4 regions of the Pengzhenrongella sp. genome follow, and region 2 is predicted to be linked to each of the others. Evidence: riboswitches for the same ligand, from Rfam matches in the RefSeq annotation. Region 2 holds a riboswitch; each other region holds the start of a gene.

Region 1 (3,399 bases), on a different contig from region 2:
GTTGCTGACGCGGATGGTGAGCGCGCCCGCTGCGTGCTCCACGTCCAGCTCGGCCTGCCCGACGCCGTGCTTCGAGGCGTTCGTGAGCGACTCCTGCACGATCCGGAACGCCGCCAGGTCGCACGCCCGGTCCATCTCGCCGGGCCGCCCGGTCGCGCGCGTGCGAACCACCAGGCCGGCCTCCGCGAAGGTCACCAGCAGGGTGTCCAGCCGGTCGAGCCCGGGCGCGGGCTCGGTCCCGGTTTCTCGGTCGCCGTCGCCGTCGCCCGTCGAGCGCAGGACGTGCAGCACGGCTCCGAGCTCGTCGAGCACGGTCCGGGCGGCCTCCTGGACATGCCCGAGCGACGCGTCCACCGTGGCCGCGTCGCGGCCGACGGCCCGGCGCGCAAGGCCCGCGTGGATGTTGATCACCGCGATGTGGTGCGCGACGACGTCGTGCAGCTCGCGCGCGATCCGCACCCGCTCCTCGACGACCCTGGTGCGCGCCTCCTGCTCGCGGGTCTCGTCCGCGCGCCGGATCCGTTCGGCGAGCTCGGTGACGTAGGCCCGCTGGGCGCGCGCCGCGATCCCGATAGCGAACGCGAGCGCCGTCCAGACCACCACGATCAGAGTGCGTGCCTCGGAGATCGGCCCGGTGGCGTTCGTCCGGGCCACCGCGAAGAGCACGAGCGCGCTGACGACCGCGGCGACCGCGGCGACGCGACGCGGTCGGTGGATCGCCACGGAGAACACCGCGATCTGGCTCGCGACCATCATCGACGGGGTCGCCCCGTCGACCACGAGGGCTGCCGTGACCCCCAGCAGCGTCACGGCGAGCACCGGCAGGGGCCAGCGCGCGCGGAAGAGCAGCGCCCCGCCGACGACGGCCGCGAGCGCGAGGGTGCCGAGCGCCGGTCCCGCCGGGATGTGCTCGTGCCAGATGGCGCCGAGCGCGAGGGCCAGCACGCAGGCGCCGACGGCGACGTCGACCACCCGGCGAGCCCGACGGCGCGCGACCTGGTGGTCGAGCCACGGGTGCACCCCGAGCGGATCGACGTCGGCGGCGCTCGCCGGGTTCCACACGCCGGCTACCCCGTTCCCGATCCGACGGTGTCGAGGTCGAACTGGAGGTCGAGCGCCCCGAGCGGCTCGACACCGTCCGTGCTCGGTTCCGAGGTCGCGACCCCGAGCCACCGGGTCCAGCGCCGCCCCCAGGTCCGGCGCTCGACGAAACCTGCGGCCTGCGCCGCTGCGCGCTCGGGATCGGAGTCGGCCAGCACCATCACCGGGCCGGGCGCCGGATCGGGCTGTGCGGCGGTCCACGCCAGCGCAGCCAGGAGCAACGCGGGATCACCGGTCCGGTGCGCCGAGGCCTGCGAGATCTCGAGCAGCAGCCAGCTCGGCTCGCCGAGCCGGAGCTCGCAGAGCAGTGCCCGGCCCAGCAGCGCCTCGGCTCCACCCGGCGCCGACCCGCCGAGCTGGGAGGCGATGTTGCGCAGCACGGCCGGCGGCGGCGGCAGCTGCCCGGCCGGGATGGCCGTCACGGCCCCCACGATCGACCCGTCGTCGAGCTGCTCGACCCACAGCGCGCCATACTCGAACGCGACGTGCGTCAGGAGCAACCGTGCGGTCCGCGTCAGCACCTCCGGCTCCACACCGGGCGGCTGTTGTCCCTCCCGGGTGATCCGCGCGATCGCCGGGACATCCGCAAGACCCGCGATGCGGATGGAGTTCACCATGACACCAGTCTCCCCCGCCGCCCGACACCCCGTCGTCGCCCGTCAGTGGGAAGCGACGTACCGCGCCTGCAGTACGGCACGATGAGTTCGTGCAAAAGACACTCGCCCTCGCGCTCGGAACGGTCCTCGTCCTCATGGGTGTCGTGTTCACACTGCAGGGTCTCGGCTACCTCGCCGGGAGCGCGATGACCGGGGTGACGACCTGGGCGATCGTCGGGCCGATCCTCGTCGTCGTCGGCCTGGTGCTCCTCGTACGGGCCGGACGGCGGCGCCCGCCCGGCTGACCGGACGCAGCGTCGTCAGGCGGCTGCGGGCCACCCGGGCACCCCTCGTCCAGCATTCGAGAAGTTCTGTCCGAACGTTGGCCAACCGGCGCGGGCTGACGGATGCTCGGTGCAGGTCATGAGCGCCAGCGCACAGCCCCGGCTTGCTGGCCGGCAACCCTTCGTCCGCGACGGGGTGCCCCGGGTGACGACCTGGTCCGGGTCGGTCGACCCGGGCAAGCGCGGGGTGCACCAAGGCCCCATGGGATTGTCGGAGGACCGTCGTGGCTGCACCGCTCGACCTCGCGGGATCCGGGCTGGTCACGCTCGCGCCCGCCGCCGGGCCCGGGCTCGCCGTGCGCGCGTGCCTGGTCGTCGCCCTGCTGGTGGCCGCGAGCGCGGTCTGGTGGGTGGCTCGCCGCCGCGCCGCCCGGTTCCGGTCGCTGCCGAGCGGGCTGGCCGGCGCCGCGGGCCTGACCAGCGCGGACCTGGGCCACGAACTGGGTGCGCGGGCGACGTTCGTGCAGTTCTCCGCCGCGACGTGCAGCACGTGTCCGCAGGTCAGCCGGGCACTGACCGAGCTGGCGGCCGGTGAGCCCGGGGTCGTGCACGTCAACCTGGCGTCCGAGGACCACATGGACCTCGTGCGGCGCTTCTCCGTCTACCGCACGCCGACCGTGCTGGTCGTCGACGCGGTCGGCACCGTCCGGTCCCGCACCTCCGGCCCGCTCACACCCGCTCGGGCCGTCGCCGCGCTGCGGCACGTCACGCACGGCCCGCCCAAGATCGCGGATTCCCCCAGGAGCATCGATGTCTGACTCGCCGAGCACGCACCTGCCGTCCACCCCGCGCGGGACGCCGTCGGGCATCGACCCGCGCGGCCCGAGGTTCGGGGCGGGCGTGACCGCGACCCTGCTGGTCCTGGTGCTGCTGCTCGGCGGCGGAACCGCGGCCACCGCGCTGCTCGCGGTGGTGGCGCTGCTGTTCGCGCTCGGGGTGGCCCGCGGCGTCGCGGGCACCGTGCAGGGCCTCGCCTACCGGACCTGGATCCGCCCGCGCCTCGGGCCGCCGACCGAGCTCGAGGACCCGCGTCCCCCGCGGTTCGCCCAGCTGGTCGGTCTGATCGTCGTTGGCGTCGGGCTGATCCTGGCCGCCGCCGGGGTTCCGTTCGCGGTGCCGATCAGCGCCGCGGTGGCACTGGTGGCCGCGTTCCTCAACGCGGCCTTCGGGCTGTGCCTCGGCTGCGAGATGTACCTGCTGCTCCAGCGTTGGAGGCCGCAGCACTGAGCCGGATCCTGGGCACCTCACCTCCCCAGGCCGACGGCGGCGATATCCTCGCCCACGTGGGCCCGCACAGGCGCGGCGCCCGCTGTGCTCATCAGCGTCGTCACCAACCCGGGGGAACTCACCATGTCGAT
Region 2 (3,399 bases):
ACCCTCGCGGGCTGCCGGGTCGGCAACCTCGACGTCACGCGGGCGACCCTGGACCGGTTCGACCTGCGCGGCGCGGACCTCGCCGGTCTGCGCGGCCTGGGCAGCCTGCGCGGCGCGATCATCACCCCGGACCAGCTGATCGAGATGTCCGGCCCCCTGGCAACCCACCTGGGCCTCACCGTCCGCGAGTAAGACTCCGCCGAGAGTGGACTAACCGCCCGTTTGAAACGTCAAAACAAGGCGGTTACTCCACTCTCGGCGGAGGGGTTCGGGCGCGGGCGAGTGCAAAGCGGCGAGTCCGGAGTTGTCAGACGCTGCGCGGTCCCTGGCCCGCGTTGGGTCTGACAACTCTGGGGTGCTTCCGGGTGTGATCGGTGAGTTCGCCATATTGGTGCGAGTTCGCCGGTTTCGAACGGCGAACTCGCATCAAACAAGCGAACTCGCGGCCGGGGCGACTCGCGCCCGGACCGTCAGGCGCAGGCGGCGGCGGTGCCGGCCAGCGCCGACAGGCCGTGCAGCTCGAGCAGCGGGCGGGGGTCGTTCTGGACGGTCCAGCAGCCGTCGACGACCTCGTAGGTCGCCGTCGGGCCGTCGGCGAGGTAGGCGCGGACCCCGACCAGCAGGCGGTCGACCGTCTCGGCATCCGTCCCGACGCCGATGCTCGCGCGCACCGCACCGGCGGGCACGCCCAACCGGGCCAGCAACGGGTGCGCGCAGAACTTGCCGTCCCGCACGCCGATCCCGTGCTCGGCCGCGAGGTAGGCCGCGACGAGGCCCGGGTCGTGCCCGGCGACGTTGAACGTCACCACGCCGATCGGCTCGACGGAGTCCGCCCAGATCCGCACGACCTCGACGCCGTCGATCGCCACGAGGCCGCCGACGAGCAGCAGGCGCAGCTCGCGCTCATGGGCCTCCAGCGCGCCGTCGGGCAGGGCGGCGAGCGTCTCGCACGCCTCGGCCAGCGCGATCGCGCCGATCACGTTGGGCGAGCCGGCCTCGTGCCGCGCGGGCGCCGTCGTCCACAGCGTCCGGTCGACCCGCACGTGCTTCACGGCGCCGCCGCCCGCGAGGTACGGGGTGCCCTCGTCGAGCCAGTCGCGCCGGCCGACCAGGGCGCCCGCGCCGAACGGCGCGTACGTCTTGTGCCCGGAGAACGCGACGTAGTCCGCGCCGGTCTCGGCGAGCGAGAAGCCGCGGTGCGGCACCAGCTGGGCGCCGTCGACCACGACGCGCGCGCCGGCGTCGTGCGCGAGCCGCACGACGTCGTCGATCGGCAGTGCCTCGCCGGTCACGTTCGACGCGCCCGTGGTCGCGACCAGCGCGTATGACGTCGTGGCGAGCTCGCGCGCGAGCGCCTCGAGCGTCCCGGCGACGGTGTCCTCGAAGGGCAGCACGGTCGCGTTCAGGCGCTGCCAGGGCAGCAGGTTCGCGTGGTGCTCGACGTCGAGCACGAGGACCTTGCCGCCGGGCGGCACGCAGCCGGCGAGCAGGTTCAGCGCGTCGGTCGTGTTGCGCGTGATGATCGCGAGGTCGTCCTCGCGCGCTCCGACGAACCGCTCGATGGTGTGCCGCGACGCCTCGTACAGCGCGGTCGACACCTGGGACAGGTACCCGGCGCCGCGGTGCACGCTCGCGTACAGCGGCAGCACCTCGGTGACCCGGGCCGCGACGGCCTCGAGCGCGGGGGCACTCGCCGCGGAGTCGAGGTTCGCGTAGGTGCGCGTGCTGCCGTCGATCAGCGGCACGCGGGTCGCCGCGCCGACGACGGGCAGCAGCGCGCCGGGCCCGGTCGAGCGGGCGTCGGTGCGGGTGGGCGCGCAGGTCGCGCTCTCGGTGATCACAGACATGAAATGCCTCCGGTAGGTCCATCGGGACCACGTCGTGAGGCCCCGCGCTTGCCCGGGCCGATTGGCCAAGGCCAGGTCGTCACCCGGGGCACCCCGCCGCGGAGGAGGGTTGCCGGCCAGCAAGCCGGGGCTATCTGCTGGCACTCATGACCTGTGAAGAGAATCGACCACGCCCCGCAGGACTGTCAACCCGGTCGGCCCCCGATCGCCAAATGTCTAGTAAATGGTCGGAAATGTCTCACTGGTCGGACGGCACCCGTTCGGCGCTTGGACTCGACCGGGCTGGGGACGTAGCATCCGGAGCACCATCCAGAGCGGCCGAGAGATCTGGCTCGTTGACGCCGCAGCAACCCCCCAAAGCCTCCGGGCGGCGGGCGAGGGTGCTACCGCCAGGACGATGGAGGCGCATATGAGCACAACGACCGACCCTGCCAAACCCACGACCTACGCGGGTGACCTCACTCCTGCACAGGCGTGGGAGTTGCTCGAGGGCGACGAGCGCGCCGTCCTGGTCGACGTGCGCACCGCCGCCGAGTGGCGCTACGTCGGGGTGCCCGACGTCGGCTCGCTCGGCCGGGCGCCCGCGCTTGTCGAGTGGATCGGCTACCCGAGCGGCGCGCAGAACCCCCGATTCCTGGACCAGCTCGCCGCGGCCGGACTGGCCGCAGGCGACGGTCGCCCGGTCGTCTTCCTGTGCCGCTCCGGCGTGCGGTCCATCGCCGCGGCACAGGCGGCCACCGCGGCCGGGCTCGGCCCGGCGTACAACGTGCTCGAGGGTTTCGAGGGCGGCGTCGACCGCGCCGGACACCGCGGCGCGACCGGCTGGCGAGCAGCCGGCCTCCCATGGAGCCAGGCGTGAGCGCCGACCGCGTGCCCGGCGACGGGACCGCCCCGGACGCCTTCCCCGGCAACGGCCCGGACCGCGTGCCCGGTCCGGCCGCCTGGGACGACGGTTCCCTCCCCGTGGACCGCCTGCGCCCGGACACCCTCGCGGTGCGCGGCGGACACGTCCGCACGCCGTTCGCGGAGACCTCCGAGGCGCTGTTCCTCACCACCGGCTTCGTCTACGACCGCGCGGCCGACGCCGAGGCCGCGTTCGCCGGCCAGAACGACCGGTTCGTGTACTCCCGCTACGGCAACCCGACCGTCTCGACGTTCGAAGAGCGCCTGCGCCTGCTCGAGGGCGCCGAGGCGTGCTGCGCGACGGCGACCGGCATGTCGGCGGTGTTCACCACCCTCGCGGCGCTGGTGAAGTCCGGCGACCGGATCGTCGCGGCGCGCGCCCTGTTCGGCTCGAGCCTGGTGATCTTCAACGAGATCCTCGCGAAGTGGGGCGTGCACACCGACTACGTGGACGCGCACGTGCCCGAGCAGTGGGAGGCCGCCCTCGCGACCCCCGCGACCGTGGTGTTCTTCGAGACCCCGTCGAACCCGATGCAGGACCTGGTCGACGTCGAGCGGGTCAGCGCGCTCGCGCACGCGGCCGGCGCCGTCGTCGTGCTCGACAACGTGTTCGCGACGCCCGTGCTGCAGCTGCCGCTCACGCAGGGGG
Region 3 (3,399 bases), on a different contig from region 2:
CAGCGCGTCCCGGGGGTCGTGCGCGATGCTCGTCACGATCAGCTCGTCCGCGCCGGTGGCGGCCGACACGATCACGTACGGCTGATCGAGGACGCCGGGCCGGAACGAGCGCCGGTAGGCGGCGACGGTCTCGAGCACTGTCGCAGGGCTGACGTAGTAGTTCGCCGCGAGCGGCAGCCCGAGCTCGGCCGCCGTCCGCGCGCTCTCGCCCCCGGAGGAGGCGAGCACCCAGAGCTCGAAGTCCGCACCCTCGACGGCCGGGCTGGTGTAGCCGGTGTCGTCCACGAGCTCGCCGGAGCGCAGCGCGAGGATCTGCTCGAGCTCCGCGCGCAGCGAGGCCGGCGAGCGCGCGGCGCCGATGACCCGTTGTTGGGCCTTGAGCCGCTCAAGTCGAGCCGGGTCGGAGCCCAGGCCGGGTGGTGCGGCGGGGACGCGGAGCGCGCCCGGATCGTGTGGAGCCGGTCCGGGGAGCGGGGCGCCGTCGTCGGGCGGGGCCGACGGCGGCGTCCACGCGCGGCCCACGCCCAGGTCGACGCGCCCGCGGTGCAGCGCTGCGATGGTGCCGAACTGCTCCGCGGCGAGCAGGGGGCTCGCGGCGACAGCCGCGAGCAGGGGCAGCGTGTCGGGACGCCCGACGACGTCCAGGTCGTAGATCTGGCCCTTGTGCTCGCGCAGCCGCAGGCCCTCGGCCAGGAACAGGAAGTCGAGCTTGGCCGCCTCCGCGTGCCGCGCGAGGTGCTCGAACGAGCTGAACTCGATCCGGCTGGCCGAGCGGGGGTCGCTCCAGACGGTCGTGTCGTTGACGCCCGGGAAGTGGGCGCCGAGGTGGATCTGCTTGCGCGGGCGCGAGGTGCTCGTGGTCATCGCCGCGGTCCTCAGGCGATCGCCGCGTAGCGGTTCGCGGGGCGGGGTAAGCCCAGCGTGTCGCGCAGCGTCGCGCCCGGGTACGCGCGCCGGAACGCGCCGGCATGCTGGAGGAACGGGATCACGCCGTCCACCAGGCCGTGCAGGTCGGTCTCGAGCGAGGCCGGGCGCACCGTGTACCCGTCGACGGCGCCGGCGGCGACACCCTCGCGCAGCACCCGCGCCAGATCCTCGGGCGTCCCGACGTGCACGAGCGAGCCGGTGTCCACGGACGCGCCGTCGAGGTTCTCGAGCAGCGAGCGACGCTCGGCCGACGCCGCGGGGTCGGGCCCGATGATGGCGTAGACGTCGAGCAGGATCCGCAGCTCGGCGGGATCGCGTCCCCACCGCGCGGCCTCCCGGCGGACGTCTGCGGCGGCCTGACCGGCGACGTCCAGGTCGGTCGCGCGGATCCGGACGACGTCGGCGCGCCGCCCCGCGAGCCGGAGCTCCGGCTCGGAGCCGGCCCGCACGACGACGAGCGGCTGGCCCTGCGGCGGACGCGGCGCGGTGGACGGTCCCTTGACGGCGAAGTGCACCCCGTCGAAGTCGACGTAGTGCAGCTTCCCGCGGTCCACGAACCGCCCGGAGGGGACGTCGCGGATCTCGGCGTCGTCCTCCCAGCTGTCCCACAGCCGGGTGACTGCCTCGATCGCCTCGTCGGCCTCGGCGAGGGCCGCGGCCTCCCCTGCGGCGGGTCGCCGTCCGAAGTGGCCCGCCTCCGCCTCGGACGTCGAGACGCCCACCTGCCAGGCGGCGCGGCCCCGGCTGACGGTGTCGATCGTCGCGATCGCCTTGGAGACGTGGAACGGCTCGGTGTGGATCGTGTCGATCGTCGCGACGATGCCGATGCCGGACGACGGCGGTGCCACCCGGGCCGAGATCAGCGCCGCATCGAGGCGACCTGGACGGGTCCCGTTGCGGGGCTGGAGCGAGAACGCGTCGTCGAACAGCACGAAGTCGAGCACGCCGCGCTGCGCGGTCGCCACGAGGGCGGCGAGGCGCTCGGGGTCGAAGGGGCGCTGGCCGCTGGTGCCCTGGGTGCGCCCGACCGCCGGATGGGCGCCGGCGTCGGACAGGTCGACACCGAGGTGCAGCGGACGGGACGGGGAGGCCTTCGGCATGGGGTCATCGCTTTCGCAGGGCAAGGCGGGGCGCGTGAGCGCAGCGGGCGGTACGGGCTCCGCGGCTCGGGTTCGCGCGTCGGGGCGGGAGGGCGTCGCACAGCCGTCCGGCGCTCGCGGGCCGGGATCGGCGTGCGAGGGCAGAGCGGGCAGAGCCCTGAAGGGGAGAGCGGCGGCGGCCTGCGCGGCCTGCGGTCACCGGTTCAACAACACGGACACAGACACGAGCGCAGCAGCGCGCCCGTGGCTGGGCACGGCAAGGACCACGCGGTGCGCGACGGCAGGTCGCGCCTCGTTGTCCGTGCCATGGTCGGTCTCCTTCGTCGACACCTGGTCGACCTCGCGCGTTGCCCCTTGCGGGGCCGAGTCAAGAAGCACCCACAGCGCTCTTGCGAGAAGTGGGTTGCCGGCCAGCGAGCCGGGGCTATCTGCTGGCGCTCTTGACTGCAGTGGTCGGGACGTTAGGCCCGGGGGTGGCCCGAGTCAATGAATACCTGAATGTGCCCACGATGTGGGAACTCCGGGTCCTCAGCGGCGGCTCAGGTTGGGTATGGCAGGATCGGCCGCTCGACCCCATCTACCCAGCAGCGTGACCACGACGTGAAGCGAGCGGAAGGTTCGAGCCGATGACCAAGCCACGCGCGGCGCGATCACTTGGCCGCTCGGCCGTAGCCACCGTCGGATCCTCGCTCACCGCCGGGCTCGTGGTGCTCGCCATGCTGATCACGCTCGCCGGCCCGGCGTCCGCCGACGACTACGGCCCGGCGCGCCGGGCCGCGGAGGCCAGGGCGGCCCACGCAGCGCATGCCGCGGACGCGATCGCGGCGTCGATCGCGGGGCTGACGACCGCCCTCGCGCATGCGTCGCGCGACCTGCGGGCCACCCAGGTGCGCCTGCCGGTCGCACGGGCGGAGCTCGCAGCGGCGAAGGCCGAGCTCGAAGGCGCCCAGCGCGAGGCGATCCTGGACGCCGCGCGGCTCAAGGACGCGAAAGCCCAGGAGGCGGCGATCAGCTCGACGATCGGCGCCGATGATTCGCGCGGGGCGAAAGCCGACCTCGCCGTCGGGCAGCTGGCTCGGCAGGCTTACAAGGGCGAGACGGCCGCCACGAGCATGAGCGTCGTGGTGGGCGCGAAGAGCTCCGCGGACTTCGTCCGCGACTACGAGGTCGTCGCCACTGCGCTGCGCATCCAGACCGAGGCCGTGGCCGAGGCCGAACGGATCAGCGCCGTGGACCGGAACAACCGGGCCCGACTGACCGCGGTCAAGGACCGGGTCGTCGTGCTCAAGGCCGACGCCGACCGAAGGGTGGTCGAGGCCGCCGCCGCCCGCGCCGTGGCCGCCGCCCGGCAGGCAGAGATCGTCAACCTGAT
Region 4 (3,399 bases), on a different contig from region 2:
GACGCCCATCATTGTCCTGCGTTCGGCGAGCGTCTTCAGCCATCGTGGCCCTCCGCGTTATTAGGAGCGAACACAGCGATCAATTTCAAACGCTATTGAGAGTCTTTCCGACGTTCAGCACCCCATCTGAACCAACGCCGAAGCTGAAGGCCCTCGCGCCGTCCAAATCACCAGGGACCACCACGGGATCCTGAGGGCTTGTCGCAGCCGTTGCCGGGGCCGTGAAGGCACCGACGAACGCGATGAGGGCAGTTGATGCAAGATGAATGTGTAGACGCAAGTGCATCGAGTTCTCCCTAGCGGGCTCTGTGGCGCCCGCTGACCGAGACCAGTTCGACACACTATGGCCCGATCCGATCGGAACTGCCCGTCGACGACGGAGGAAGCTGAGCATCTCACGGCGGCCGAAATCTGGACACTTCTCTCGCCGGGTTGGGCAGAGCCTTGTCGTGCGGTTCAGTGGAGCCGTCGCGAGCGGCGAGGCCGATGGCGTCCGCGGCGGCCCTGGCTTGCCCTGCCGCCGCGGCAGACAGCCCGATTGGCGCCGCCCTGAGAGCTGAACCCGCGGCGTCAACAACCGCGGGATCACGGGCAGCCGCGATCCGAGCCACTCAGGAGCCGGCCCGGGTAGTCATGCAGCCGTGACCAACGTCGCACGTACCCGCCTGCCCGCGGCGTGCCGGTCACAGATGCGACACCCGAAACCACCTCCCTATCGGACCTTGGCGGGCGAGAACGTCCCCGTTGACCTCGATGCTGTCCACCAGGGCATCCCCGCCGCCCGCAAACGCCTGGGCAGCACCGTGCACGAGACCGCGCTGGGCGACCTGTCTGCGGTCGACCGGACGTACCTGCTGGCGATGTCGCACGACTCTGGGTGTTCGCACACCGGGACAGTCGCTGAGCGGATGGGTGAGAGCGCGTACTACGCAAGCGTGTACCGGAGCCGCCTCATCGATGCCGGGATCATCGAGGCGGCCGGGCGAGGCTACGTGGACTTCACCATTCCCTACCTGCGCGAGTACCTGCGTGAGCACGCCGCCCGGTATGAGATGAACTCGCCCGCTCGGCGGCCGCGGCGATGAACGACCACGTGCGGCACCGCGCGTTGATGAGCCCCGCGCGGCTGGGCACCCAGCGTGCTGAGCGAGCCCGGTCCTACGCCAAGGTCACCGCCCGGGCGATTTGGGGTCCCAATGGTGCGTTGGAACCCTAAGTGAGTGCCATCGCCCCAGTTCAGAATGGCATTCGTCGTTCTCGATCAGCCCGCGAGACCAACTTCATCACGTGGATCGAGGCTGAAGCCACCGTGCGTGCGAACACGCGCCACGATCTGCTCAGCTGTCAGATTCGGCGGCAGCTGATCGATCGGGCACGGTCCGAGCGGCTCCCCGCTGTCGGCCTTGATCGAGAAGCAGAACGAGCCAACCCGCAAGATGGCGTACTGGTCGTTGATGAGCACGTCTACACCAGTGCGCTCGAGGACAGCGACCAGCCGGGCAGGGTCGTGGTTCCGGAAACGGATGAGGTGGTCCTCTGGCTTGCGGACCGTTAGCACCTCACCGTCCACGGTGACTAGCTGTCCGCGCCACGATTGCGCGGACACCTCGGATTTGTCCGACGTGTGCAGCGCCTGGATCCAGTGGACGTTGTGCCCGGCAATGTAGGCGGTGCAGCCCAAACGGTGCAGGTCGGGGATGGGCAGCTGACCCGACGACCTCGGATCGATCTTCTTGGACATGACGGCACTCCCCGAACTCAAGGGACCCCGCGGCTGTCGCCCGGTGATCCGCGCTTGCCGACACGTGCGTTTGGGCCGGGTCTTCCCTCAGGGGCACCCAGGCGAAGCCGGGTTGCCGGGCAGCTAGCTCAGGGGCTTAGCGCTGCCTCTCTTGACCTAGAAGTGATCGTAGTCGGGCGGGGTGGGGAATTTCAGTGAGCAGGTCTGGGTACTTTCAGCGCCGTCAGCCCGGCGCGACACCCTGGGAAGCAGCCCGCCGGCTCCTCCCGGGGCCTCGCGACTGGTCGAAGGGGGCGTGCCTGAGTAGATGAGGGTGCATGTGCCTTGCACCCGGCTACATCGACACGCTCGATGGCGGGTGGATCACCCTGCGCAGTAGCGTCGCGTCTGAAGATCTCGGCGCGCCCGATCAGCGCGACGTGACCGCGCGTCCAGCAGCCAGAGTGTGCACGCGGGCCGGCTCCAGCCGCACGACCACGGCTTTCGACGTCGGGGTGTTGCTGCGCTCGGCCGTGCTGTCGAGCGGCACCAGCCCGTTCGCTTCCGGGAAGTACGCCGCCGCGCAGCCATGTGCCGTCGGGTAGGAGACGACCCGGAACTGCTCGACGACGCGCTCGACGCCGTCGGGCCACTCGCTGTGCAGGTCGACGCACGCGCCGTCCTCGACGCCCAGTTCGGCCAGGTCGTCCGGGTTCACGAACACGACCCTGCGCCCGTTGTGGACCCCGCGATAACGGTCGTTGAGGCTGTAGATCGTCGTGTTGAACTGGTCGTGGGACCGCAGCGTCTGCAGCAGCAGCCGGCCCGGCGGCGCATAAGTGGTCTCGAGCTCGTTGACGGAGAGCATGGCCTTGCCACTCTTCGTAGGGAACCTCCGCTCGTCGCGCGGCCCGTGCGCAAGGACGAACCCCCCTTCCTGGCGCACTCGGCGGTTGTAGTCCTCGTGACCCGGCACGGTTCGCGCGATGTGGTCGCGGACGGCGTCGTAGTCGCGTTCGAAAGCCGCCCAGTCCACCGCGACCTTCGCGCCCAGCGTCGCGGCGGCCATGCGGCTGACGATGGCGACCTCAGAAATCAGCAACGGTGAGGCGGGCTGCAGCCTCCCGCTCGACGCGTGCACAGCGCAGACCGTGTCCTCGACCGTCACGAACTGCGGACCGCTGGCCTGGACGTCGATCTCGGTGCGGCCCATCGTCGGCAGGATCAACGCCTGTTCACCGGTCACCGCGTGCGACCGATTGAGCTTGGTGGAGATCTGCACGCTCAGCCGCGTGCTGCGGATCGCGGCCTCCGCAACAGTCGTGTCCGACACAGCGGACACGAGGTTGCCGCCGAGCGCGACGAGCACCTTGACACCACCGTCCCGCATGCGCCGGATCGACTCCACCGTGTCGCAGCCGTGCTCCCGCGGCGGGTCGAACCCGAACTCCACCTGCAATGCATCGAGAAACGACTGGGGCGGCTTCTCCCAGATGCCCATGGTCCGATCGCCCTGGACGTTGCTGTGCCCGCGAACGGGACAAGCACCGGCACCCGGACGGCCCATGTTGCCGCGCAAGAGCAGCAGGTTGATGATCTCGGCGATCGTGGCGACGGCCTTCTTGTGCTGCGTCAGCCCCATCGCCCAGCAGACGATGACCCGCTCGGCCCGCAGGTAT

Evidence for each region. A riboswitch is a leader RNA that binds a small molecule or an ion and turns the genes downstream of it on or off. The one in region 2 is predicted to bind S-adenosylmethionine.
Region 1: it holds a riboswitch for S-adenosylmethionine, as region 2 does, so the genes downstream of both, VIM26_RS16035 (thioredoxin family protein) here and VIM26_RS24075 (aminotransferase class V-fold PLP-dependent enzyme) in region 2, are expected to answer to the same signal.
Region 3: it holds a riboswitch for S-adenosylmethionine, as region 2 does, so the genes downstream of both, VIM26_RS19920 (LLM class flavin-dependent oxidoreductase) here and VIM26_RS24075 (aminotransferase class V-fold PLP-dependent enzyme) in region 2, are expected to answer to the same signal.
Region 4: it holds a riboswitch for S-adenosylmethionine, as region 2 does, so the genes downstream of both, VIM26_RS00825 (hypothetical protein) here and VIM26_RS24075 (aminotransferase class V-fold PLP-dependent enzyme) in region 2, are expected to answer to the same signal.

What each region holds. Positions count from the first base shown of each region.
Region 1 is NZ_DATCNW010000275.1:15,035-18,433, reverse strand. Features, by position in the region: gene VIM26_RS16050 (sensor histidine kinase) at 1-1,062, opposite strand, end outside; gene VIM26_RS16045 (hypothetical protein) at 1,068-1,718, opposite strand; gene VIM26_RS16040 (hypothetical protein) at 1,808-2,002, shown strand; SAM riboswitch class IV at 2,117-2,230, shown strand; gene VIM26_RS16035 (thioredoxin family protein) at 2,266-2,799, shown strand; gene VIM26_RS16030 (DUF4395 domain-containing protein) at 2,792-3,268, shown strand; gene VIM26_RS16025 (hypothetical protein) at 3,392-3,399, shown strand, end outside.
Region 2 is NZ_DATCNW010000418.1:39,864-43,262, forward strand. Features, by position in the region: gene VIM26_RS24070 (pentapeptide repeat-containing protein) at 1-192, shown strand, start outside; gene VIM26_RS24075 (aminotransferase class V-fold PLP-dependent enzyme) at 471-1,847, opposite strand; SAM riboswitch class IV at 1,887-1,999, opposite strand; SAM riboswitch class I at 2,150-2,251, shown strand; gene VIM26_RS24080 (rhodanese-like domain-containing protein) at 2,257-2,706, shown strand; gene VIM26_RS24085 (O-succinylhomoserine sulfhydrylase) at 2,772-3,399, shown strand, end outside.
Region 3 is NZ_DATCNW010000346.1:15,386-18,784, forward strand. Features, by position in the region: gene VIM26_RS19915 (hypothetical protein) at 1-864, opposite strand, end outside; gene VIM26_RS19920 (LLM class flavin-dependent oxidoreductase) at 876-2,027, opposite strand; SAM riboswitch class IV at 2,365-2,473, opposite strand; gene VIM26_RS19925 (hypothetical protein) at 2,654-3,399, shown strand, end outside.
Region 4 is NZ_DATCNW010000017.1:6,047-9,445, reverse strand. Features, by position in the region: gene VIM26_RS00835 (hypothetical protein) at 1-43, opposite strand, end outside; gene VIM26_RS00830 (hypothetical protein) at 723-1,085, shown strand; gene VIM26_RS00825 (hypothetical protein) at 1,262-1,741, opposite strand; SAM riboswitch class IV at 1,787-1,898, opposite strand; gene VIM26_RS00820 (FdhF/YdeP family oxidoreductase) at 2,151-3,399, opposite strand, start outside.